One region of the Nocardia sp. NPDC004718 genome, then DNA from elsewhere that is predicted to be linked to it. Evidence: riboswitches for the same ligand, from Rfam matches in the RefSeq annotation. Region 1 holds a riboswitch; the other holds the start of a gene.

Region 1 (5,044 bases):
CGCTGACCCGCGCCCCCGCCGACATGGTGCGCCAGGTGACCGGTCAGCCCATCGGCGGCGTCGCACCGGTCGGCCACCCGACCAACCTGCCCACTTGGGTCGACAACGCGCTGGCGCACCATCGGGAGGTATGGGCGGCGGGCGGGCATCCGAACACCATTTTCCGCACGTCGTTCCCGGAGCTGCTGCGAATCACCGCGGGTCTTCCGATCGACGTCGACTGACCGGCGCCGACGTCGCGAGATCGTGCCGGACGCCGCGAAACTTCGATACTCGACATCCGCCCGGTCCAATGACAACCGGGTCGCGCTCGACATGTGCCACCGCCGCGGGCCGCGAGAGCCGCGTAGTTTCGTGTTGTGACCGAAGCACCACGGCCCGAGACGGAACTACAGGTTCCGGACGATCTGAGCGGCATCACCGCGGAGCAATATCGTGCGTCGATGCGCCACTATCCGGCCGGCGTCACCGTTGTCACGCTGCGTTCGCCGCAAGGGCCGGTCGGCTTCACCGCGACTTCCTTCGCCTCGCTGTCGCTGGACCCGCCGCTGGTGTCGTTCAACATCGCGCACACCTCCTCCAGCCTGTCCGGCATGCTGGACGCCGAGTCCGTCGTCATCCATTTCCTGGGCGAACACCAGCAGCACCTGGCCCACCGGTTCTCCCGAACGGCGGAGGAGCGTTTCACCGACCGATCTCTGTGGACCGCCCTCGACACCGGCGAACCCGTCCTGCACGGCACCCCCATCTGGCTACGCGCCACCGTGCACCAACTGATCCCCATCGGCGACCACACCTTCGTCGTCGGGTTGGTCACCCGGGTACACGACAACACCGACGAGAAGCCCTCCGCCGCACCGCTGCTGTACTACAACGGCCGCTACTACCGGCCGACCGCCCTCGGCGACTGACCCGAGTTCGCTACGCCACCCTCGGCCGCACCTGCACCACCAACTCGGCGTCGAGCGCACGGGCCAGCCGCTCCAGCACAGGAAGGCTGGGCACCGTCCCACCCGCCTCGAACCTGGCGACCGCGGACTGGGTCATACCTGCGGCATCGGCCAGCCCGGTCTGACTCCAGCCCCGCTCCTCGCGCATCCGCCGAATTGTCCGCCCCAGTTCATAAGCCAACCGAGCCGCTTCATAAGCCTCCGCGGCGCCGGGTTCCTTCATCCGGCGGGTCCTGATTTCCGCCCAATCACCACGCTCAGCCATTGATCTCATCCTCCTCGGCCGTATGCCGCTCCGCGATGCAGCGGTCGAGCGCTCGTCGCCCATAGCATCAATGCTATATCGCCTGGGATCCTTAGTGCCCTTTTCGACGAGATCGAGGAACAAGCGTCGTTTCAGCCCACGAGGCAGGGAGCCGCGCCGGTGGGGGCGGTGGAGGTGAAGGGGCGCGTTTCCGGGGTGGGGTTCCATACGCCGTTCTCGGCGGCGTAGTTCCAGGTGGGGCCCGTCGCCACGAGGGTGGCGATGGCATCGATCAGGCGGTCCACGTCGGCGGAGGTGGTGCCGAGGCCGATGCTCGCGCGCAGTGCGCCGTCCAAGCCGAGACGGGTGAGCAGCGGGTGGGCGCAGAAGCGTCCGTCGCGGACGCCGATACCGTGTTCGGCGGAAAGATAGGCGGCGACCTGGCCGGGGGCGAAATCGTCCAGAGTGAACGCGACGATGCCGACGGAGTCGGGGCTGTCGGTCCAGATGCGCAACAGCCGAACGCCAGGAATCTCGGCCAAGCCGTCGCGGAGACGGTCGGCGAGCTGATGTTCGTGCGCGGCAAGGGTTTCGGCGTCGATGACACAGAGCGCGTCACAGGCGGCGGCCAGCGCGGCGGCGCCGAGCACGTTCGGCGACCCGGCTTCGTGCCGCTGCGGAGCGGGCGCCCACTCGGCCGCGTCGGTACTCACCTCACGCACCGCGCCCCCGCCGGCGAGGTAGGGCCGCGCCGCGTCGAGCCAATCCCGTCTGCCCACCAGCACACCCGCGCCGAACGGCGCGTACAGCTTGTGGCCGGAGAACGCCAGGTAGTCGATCTCACTGGCGCGCAGGCTGATTCGACGATGCGGGGCCAGCTGGGCCGCGTCGACCAGGATTCGGGCGCCGCACTGGTGCGCGACGGTGGCCAGCCGCTCCAGCGGAAGCACCTCGCCGGTCACATTCGACGCACCGGTCACCGCGAGCAGTGCGGCGGGCCTGCTGCACAGTTCGGCGACCAGCCTGCCGATGGTCTCCTCCACCGTGTCGGCGGCCTGCACGACCCGCCTGCCCCGCCTGGTCCAGGGCAGGAAGTTGGCGTGGTGCTCGATGTCGAGCACCACGGTGTCGCCGGGCACGCAGGACGCGAGCAGGTTCAGCGAGTCGGTGGTGTTGCGGGTGAACACCACCACTTGATCGTCGGCGGCGTCGAGGAACCGGGAGACCGACCCGCGGGCGGCCTCGTAGCACTCGGTGGAGATCCGGGAGGCGTAGCCCGCGCCGCGATGCACGCTCGCGTAGTACGGCAGCAACTGCTGTACCCGGTCGGTGACCTGCGTCAACGCCGGCGCGCTCGCCGCGTAGTCGAAGTTGGCGTAGGTGGCCGTTCCGCCTTGCACCAGCGGAACGAGCAATTCGTCGCCGGAGACCCGGGCGAGAGCGGCACAGGTGTTGTCGACAGTGGTAGTCATCACGTGAATCCCGTCGGCTAAGGGACCCGCAATCGAATGATTCGTCGAGTCCGCGCTTGCCGCGCCCGGTCGGGCGGCGGCCGGGTCGTCACCCGGAGCACCCCACCGCGGAGGAGGGTTGCCGGCCAGCAAGCCGGGGCTTCGCGCTGGCACTCATGACCTGACCCGAGGGTGGCAGAAGCGCCCCGGCGCTGTCAACCACGTTCGACCCCGAGTCCCAGGAGCACCGCGTGGAGATAACCACCAGGCGTGAGCCTTTACAAGCATCCCGACGACCGCCCGCGAGCCGCTGCCTCGACATCCCACGCGCCCCTCGGCAACTGACGCCTTCGACCGCGCTCCGAGGCGGCGGACCGGTCGCCGGCGCCACGAGCCTCCACGCCGCACGTGCCCATCCCGAGGTCCGCACCGCTTCGATGAGCGGAATCACACCCGCACACGAGCGATCTCCCGGCGAACCCGAGGGACGGCGGACCGACCAGCGATCGGCCTGTCGCGGCGGCGAATATCGATCCCACCTGCAACAACGCGCACAGCGCCCGCCGATCCGGCGCCCGCTGCGGTGAACAACGAACGACGACAACCCCGGGTACCGTGGACAACTGGCCATCGTGGCGTTTGCCCTTTGGTAACCCAGCTATGACACAACAACGGGAAAGTGTGAGGCGAGTCGATGGGAGGTGCGCAGAGCACCATGCTCGAGACAGACGTCGACGCGCCCGCGGGCCCGTTGTCGCGTGGTGACCGCGCGCCGGAAGCCAGGACACTGGTCGACATCCTGACCGCGACGGCGCTCGCCCACCCCGACGCCCCTGCCATCGATGACGGCCGAGTAGTGCTCTCCTACCTGGAGCTGGTCGTCGAGATCGAGAAGACCATGGCCCGTCTCGCCACCGCTGGTGTGCGACCGGGCGACCGGGTCGGCGTACGCATACCGTCGGGCACCCGTGAGCTCTACGTGACCATCCTCGCCGTCCTGTACTCCGGCGCGGCCTACGTGCCGGTCGACGCAGACGACCCGGACGAGCGCGCCCAACTGGTCTTCGGCGAGGCGCAGGTCACCGCGATCGTGACCGCGGCGGGCATCGAGACCACCGCCGCGGGCATCCGCGCGGCGGAAGAGCAGCGCGAGGAAGGCTGGTCGACGCTGCCGACTCCCCGCGACGACGCTTGGATCATCTTCACCTCGGGTTCCACCGGCACGCCGAAAGGCGTTGCCGTCACCCACCGCAACGCGGCCGCCTTCGTCGACGCGGAAGCCGACCTGTTCCTTCCGGACGCCCCGATCGGTCCGAGTGACCGTGTGCTCGCCGGATTGTCGGTCGCCTTCGACGCGTCCTGCGAGGAGATGTGGCTGGCCTGGCGCAACGGCGCCTGCTTGGTGCCCGCTCCGCGTGAACTGGTGCGCACCGGCGCCGATCTCGGTCCCTGGCTGGTGCGGCGGCGGATCACCGTGGTCTCGACCGTCCCGACCCTGGCGGCGACCTGGCCGGTCGAGGCGCTGGAGGCGGTGCGCCTGCTCATCTTCGGCGGCGAGGCCGTCCCGCCGGAACTCGCCGAGCGTGTCGCCGGAAACGGTGATGTGGCGCGCGAGGTGTGGAACACCTACGGTCCCACCGAAGCCACGGTCGTCGCCTGCGCCGCGCGGCTGGACGGTCAGTGGCCGATCCGAATCGGATTGCCGCTCAACGGCTGGGATCTGGTCGTCGTCGATGCGGCGGGTAACCCGGTGGCCGAGGGGGAATCCGGCGAACTGGTGATCGGCGGCGTCGGGCTGGCCCGCTACCTCGACCCGGCCAAGGACGCCGAGAAGTACGCGCCGCTGGCCTCCGTCGGCTGGGAGCGCGCGTACCGCAGCGGCGACCTGGTGCGCAACGACAGCGCCGGTCTGGTCTTCCTCGGCCGCGCCGACGATCAGATCAAGCTGGGCGGGCGGCGCATCGAACTCGGCGAGATCGATAACGCTCTGCAACACCTGCCCGGAGTCACCGGCGCCGCGACGGCCATCCGCACCACAAAAGCGGGCAACAAGCTACTGGTCGGCTATCTGACCGGACCAGGACCGGATTTCGATGCCAAGGCCGCGCGCGCGGTCCTCGCCGGACAGTTGCCCGCGCCGCTGGTGCCCCGGCTCGCGGTGGTCGACGAACTGCCCGCCCGCACCTCCGGCAAGGTCGACCGCGACGCGCTGCCCTGGCCGCTGCCCAACGCCGCCGAGGACGACGACGACAACGACCTGACCGGCACGGCCCTGTGGATCGCCGGACTCTGGGACGCCATCCTCGGCGCGCAGGTCGGCGATCTCGACGCGGACTTCTTCGACCTGGGCGGCGGTTCACTCGCGGCGGCCCAGCTGGTCACCGCCCTGCGCGAACGGT
Region 2 (5,044 bases), on a different contig from region 1:
GCGACGATTCGGTGACGGGTTCGGATCACGGGGCAACTCCAGATACTTCGGGGCGGGCGAGTTCCTCGCCCTGGTCGGGGTCGGCGTCGGCGACACCGGTCGCCAACGGTCGGCTGGGAATGCGGCGGCGCAATTCGGGCGCCACCTCGGCCTGGAACAGCTCGAGGCCGTCCAGGTACTGCCGCTCGGGGCGGCCGTCGCGTTCGGCGGACAGGTGGATCACCTCGTGGCCGAGGTGCGCGTGCTGGCGGCCGACCTTGTCGATCACCTGCTCCGGGCTGCCGATCAGCGCCGAACTGCGGGCCACGTAGTCGTCGAGGGTCTCGAACACCACCGGCAGCCCGCGTTCGCGCGCCAGCGCCAGCCGCGCTTCGAAGATCGGCCCGTAGGCCGCGAGCGCCTCCTGCGAGGTGCGCGACACCTGGAATCCGGTGGTGCCCGCGCCGACCAGCGCGTCGGCGGGGTCGTGGCCGTGGAACGCCCAGCGTTCCCGATAGTGGCGCACCAGCTCGGCATACGGCTCGATCGGGTTGGTGACGTTCGCCGAGAACAGTGGATCACCGTGGCGCGCGGCCAGTTCCACCGATTCGCGGCTGGTGGCGCTGCCGTGCCAGATCCGGATCTTCGGCTGCCACGGCCGCGGCAGTGCTTTGGCCTCGCGCAGCGGCGGACGGAAGCGCCCCGACCAGGTCACGTTGTCACCGGCCCACAGGGCGCGGAACAGTTCGTAGCCTTCGCGATTGCGGTCCCACTGGTCGTCGGGCGTGACGTGGTACAGCTGCGCCTGTGCGGCGCCGTTGCCCTTGCCGATGATCAGCTCGAGCCGCCCGCCGGACAGGTTGTCCAGCGTGGAGTAATCCTCGAAGGCGCGCACCGGGTCGAGCAGGCTCAGCGTGGTCACCGCGGTGAACAGCGTGATCCGCGAGGTGAGGGCGGCCAGGTGGGACAGGATGACCGGCGGCGCGGCGGACAGGAACGGATCCTCGTGCCGCTCGCCGACGGCGAACCCGTCGTAACCCAGTTCCTCGGCCAGCCGCGCCTGGCCGACGACGTCGCGCAGGCGTTCCCGGGTGCCGGGCAGGCGGCCGGTCCGCGGATCGGGTACCCGGGTGACCAAGGTGAACAGCAGGAACTTCACGCGATCGCTCCCAGCGCGGGCAGCTGCTTCTCGAAGGGATGCGGCCCGATCTGTTCCGCGGGCAGAGCCGGGTCGTAGAGCGCGCGGTAATCGGCGGCGAGATAGAGGGCGACCGCTTCGGGCTGACGCGGTCCGGTGGTCAGGTAGATCCGCCGGTAGCCGCGGCGCGCGATCTCGGCTTCCAGCCGCTCGAGTACGAACAGTCCGAGCCCTTGCCTGCGGTGCTCCCGCGAGGTCCAGATCCGCTTCAGCTCCGCGGTGTGCGCGTCGTAGCGCTGGAACGCACCGCCCGCCACCACTTCTCCGTCGCGGGTGACGACCAGCAGCGCGCCGTGCGGCGGCGCGAACGCGGTGGCCGGGTGCTCGCGCAACGAGACGTGCACCTCGCCGGGCGTGCGACCGTAGCGGCTGCTGTACTCGAGGGCGAGTTCGGCCAGCAGGGGCGCGGCCAGGGGGTCGTCCTGGGCGACCCGGTGCACGCGCAGTGTCGGGGTCGAGAGCGGTTGTGTCATCGGCTCAGCGCTTCTTCGGCAGGCCGGGCGGGTGCCGCCGTGCGCCAGATCGCGGACCGATCACGTCGAGCACTTCGCCGACCAGTTCCGGGTCCAGCGCGGAGGTGGGCTCGTCGAACAGGATCACGCGGGGGCGCAGCGCCAGCGCGCGAGCGATCGCCACCCGCTGCTGCTGCCCGCCCGACAGCCTGCGCGGATACGCGTCCGCCAGGTGTCCGATGCCGACCCGATCCAGCAGCAGGCGTGCCGTGCACGAACTGGGCGAGCAGGATCAGCGCGGCGGCACTGATCACCCAGCGCCAGGGATGCCGGGTCTTCGCGACGGTCGGCGTCGCGCCGGTCTCGGCGGGGGCCGGTGTTCCGGTCGGGTCCGGTTCGGTCGGCGCGGCGGCCTCGGGGGCGGCGTCCGGCGCGGTGGACGTGCTCATGACGGGTCCTCGATGATCACTTCGGTTCCTCCATCGGTCCCGGCGGAAGCACCCGCACCCGGTGACCGGGGGGTTGCTGCGACGTCGACGAGCCAGGTCTCTCGGTCGCTCTGGATGGTTGGCGCCGACCCCCTGTCAACGGATGTCAGGGGCGAGCCGAATCATGATGCCCAGCAAGGGAAGCCTGGAACAAGAGAAGTAATCACCGTGAGCGTAGATCTTGTCGACGCCGATTCATCGGATCTTTTTAGTAACCGGGCGTGCGCTGCTCTGCCGAGGGCGAGGTGAGTTTCCGCGCTTCGCCGATCCCGGGCGCGTGGCGCCGGACTGGGATGGTCCGATGCAGCATACGGCTATCGCCGACGCTGGGGAACGCCGGTGGGCTACGCGGAGGTCCGTTCCGGGCAAACAGGACTCGCCACGAAATTGCTGTGTGCAATCCCGGCTGCTGATTGCGTTTGCCGGAGTACTGTCCCCCTCGATCGTTCCGCCGATGAGGAGGTTTCGTGAACATATTGCGCCGTCTGACCCAGTTGTCCGCTGTCGCGACCAGTTCGATCGCCTTCGTGCTCGCCGGGCCGGGGGCCGCGTTCGCGGCTCCGGATGCCACGATTCCCGCGTTCCCCGAGGACTCCGTGCCGATCGCCGCCCCCGGTGACCTGTTCGGCGCGTATCAAGCCGCGCTCGACGCGTTGCGCGCGCTCGGTATCCAGCCGTTCGCGTACCCGAGCGCGTCGGCGTTCTGCCTCGACAACACCACGGCCGGTCTGGCGCCCGCCGTGGCAGGCGCCATTCCAGGGCCGTGGCCGAAGACCACAGTCCAGATTCCCGGCCAGGACCTCAGCGCCGTCAAGGCCGGGCAGGCCATGTTCACCTTCGTGCCCTACGGGCTCGGCCCGGACGGCCCGAATACCGCGGGAATGCAGGTGAGCTGGCTGAATTTGAATACCGGCCGCAGCGGCACGGCCGCCATGGGGCCGCTGCCGGAGGTCGCGCGTTCGATGGTTCCCGCGGCCGTTCCGCCGGACCAGCGGCCCGCGGCCGAGCAGGCGATCCGGGACTTCCTCGTCGCGTCCCTCCCGATGGGCGGGGTGCGCGCGGTCCCGGTGGACACCGGGAAGGGCACCGTGCTCGCCGCGATGTTCGGCACGGTGCAGAACGGCGCCAAGTCCTGCTTCTTCCTGCCGACGGTGGGAATCACCCCGGTGCCATGAGATTTCCGTCACCGCGGCACGGTCGCTCAGGGCAGCGGCCGACCTTTCCAGCGCGCCGTGCCGCGGCGACGGGCCAGGTGTGACCGCACCCACAGCAGCAGATACACCGCCACCGATACCGGATGCGCGACGGCGGCAGACAGGTCCGAAGGTTTCAGTGGGCCGCCGGTTTCGGTCGAGCGGGCCAGCAGTCGCCCGGCGACGGCGGCGAGCCAGCCGATCAGGCCCGCCCGGCGGTGCGCCCCGCGGCCGAACACCGCCACTGCGGGCGGCACCCAATAGGCAAGGGCGGCAACCAGTCCCACCGCCGCTCCACCCCTTATCGTGCCGTCGTAGGCCGACCAGAGCCAGCGGGAGTAGCCCGCGTCCAATTCCGCGGCGTCGCGATACATCCTGGTGCGGGCCAGCGGTCCCGCGGCCACCAGAACCGTGGAGTGACCGGCTCGCCGCAGCGTACGGGCGATGTCGAGGTCCTCGGTGACGCTTCCGGCCACCGCCGTGTGGCCGCCCACCGACCGGTACGCGACGTTGTCGAACACGAGGAACTGCCCGCACGCCACCGCCGTGGCGGGTCGAAGGCTCCGGTCGGCCGCGGTGACCGGCAGCGTCGAGGCCCACGACCAGCACAGCAGGGGCTGCACCAGCGCCTCCGCCACCGAGCCTGCCACTTGCAGGGGCCAGGGGGAGACCAACGCGGCGCGTCGTGCGCGCAGCGCGCCGACCGCCGCCGCGAGCGCCGTCGGGGCCAGTCGCACGTCGGCGTCCAAGAAGATCAGCACCGGCGTCGACACCTCCTCGGCCAGCCGGACGCAGGCGGCGGCTTTTCCGGTCCAGCCGGGGACCGGGTCGGACTCGCTGTGCAGCAGCGTGAAACGCGGGTCGTCGTCGATCGCCGCGCGGGCCGCGGCGCCGGTGTCGTCGGTGGACGCGTCGTCGAGGATGCGTACCGCCATGCGCGGCACGCCCACCTGGGCGCGCAGGTCGCCGATCAGCTCGGGTAGCCGGTCGGCCTCGTCGCGCGCCGGGATACAGACGGTGACCGGTTCGATCACCGTCGTCGGGGTGTTCGTCAACCGCCGCACGGTGATCCGGTTGTAGAGCGCGATGCCCGCGCCGAGCGCGGCGACCGCGGCGGCGAAGGAAGGCAGGGTCGAGTTCGCGCGCAACGTCTTCGGCAGGTCGGCACTCACCATGTGGGCCACGCTATCGCGGCACACCGACCTGTCGCTCAGCGATTCTGCGTCACCGAGCGCCACCAGCGGCTGAGAGAGAAGCCGACCTCCGGCGCGCCGGGCGCGGCGGGGTTGCGGTCCATGTACGCCATGGCCGCGACGATGGCGGCCACCGCGAGCGTGATGCCGCCCGCGATGCCGGCCCAGCCCGCGAACGAGCGGGTGTTCGGGTCGGCGTAACTGACCTCGGCGCGCAATGTGGAGACATCACCGGGCGGCAGCTTCCAGGAGACGACGTTGTCGCCCTCCCGGCTGCCGTTGGTCTTGGCGACGCGTGCCGGGAACGCGATGGTGAACTGCACGTCCGAGCCGTGCGGCGGCACCGATTTCAGATCGACCCGCCCGCTCAGGCTGACCAGATCGCCGGTGCGCTGGAATTGCAACTGGAACATGCCCTGGGTCTGCTCGGACAGCCCGCCGAGCTGCTGCACCTCGCCGAACGACAGATCCTCGAAGAAGACCTGGCTGCCCGTATATCCGTCCTGGGCGTACGGCTCCACCCGCACCTTGGCGGCCAGCG

The links. Region 1 has a riboswitch for S-adenosylmethionine ahead of ACWEH3_RS08955 (aminotransferase class V-fold PLP-dependent enzyme). Riboswitches for the same ligand answer to the same signal wherever they lie in the genome.
Region 2: another riboswitch for S-adenosylmethionine. It lies ahead of ACWEH3_RS29970 (ATP-binding cassette domain-containing protein); the one in region 1 lies ahead of ACWEH3_RS08955 (aminotransferase class V-fold PLP-dependent enzyme).

The regions. Positions count from the first base shown of each region.
Region 1 is NZ_JBSGCA010000008.1:128,955-133,998, forward strand. It holds gene ACWEH3_RS08940 (YbaK/EbsC family protein) at 1-224, shown strand, start outside; gene ACWEH3_RS08945 (flavin reductase family protein) at 360-911, shown strand; gene ACWEH3_RS08950 (helix-turn-helix domain-containing protein) at 922-1,422, opposite strand; gene ACWEH3_RS08955 (aminotransferase class V-fold PLP-dependent enzyme) at 1,347-2,666, opposite strand; SAM riboswitch class IV at 2,714-2,827, opposite strand; gene ACWEH3_RS08960 (Pls/PosA family non-ribosomal peptide synthetase) at 3,361-5,044, shown strand, end outside.
Region 2 is NZ_JBSGCA010000055.1:4,782-9,825, reverse strand. It holds gene ACWEH3_RS29985 (ABC transporter substrate-binding protein) at 1-29, opposite strand, end outside; gene ACWEH3_RS29980 (LLM class flavin-dependent oxidoreductase) at 26-1,138, opposite strand; gene ACWEH3_RS29975 (GNAT family N-acetyltransferase) at 1,135-1,650, opposite strand; partial or broken gene ACWEH3_RS29970 (ATP-binding cassette domain-containing protein) at 1,709-1,897, opposite strand; gene ACWEH3_RS29965 (hypothetical protein) at 1,894-2,094, shown strand; SAM riboswitch class I at 2,106-2,199, opposite strand; gene ACWEH3_RS29960 (hypothetical protein) at 2,585-3,292, shown strand; gene ACWEH3_RS29955 (glycosyltransferase) at 3,319-4,485, opposite strand; gene ACWEH3_RS29950 (LppM family (lipo)protein) at 4,521-5,044, opposite strand, start outside.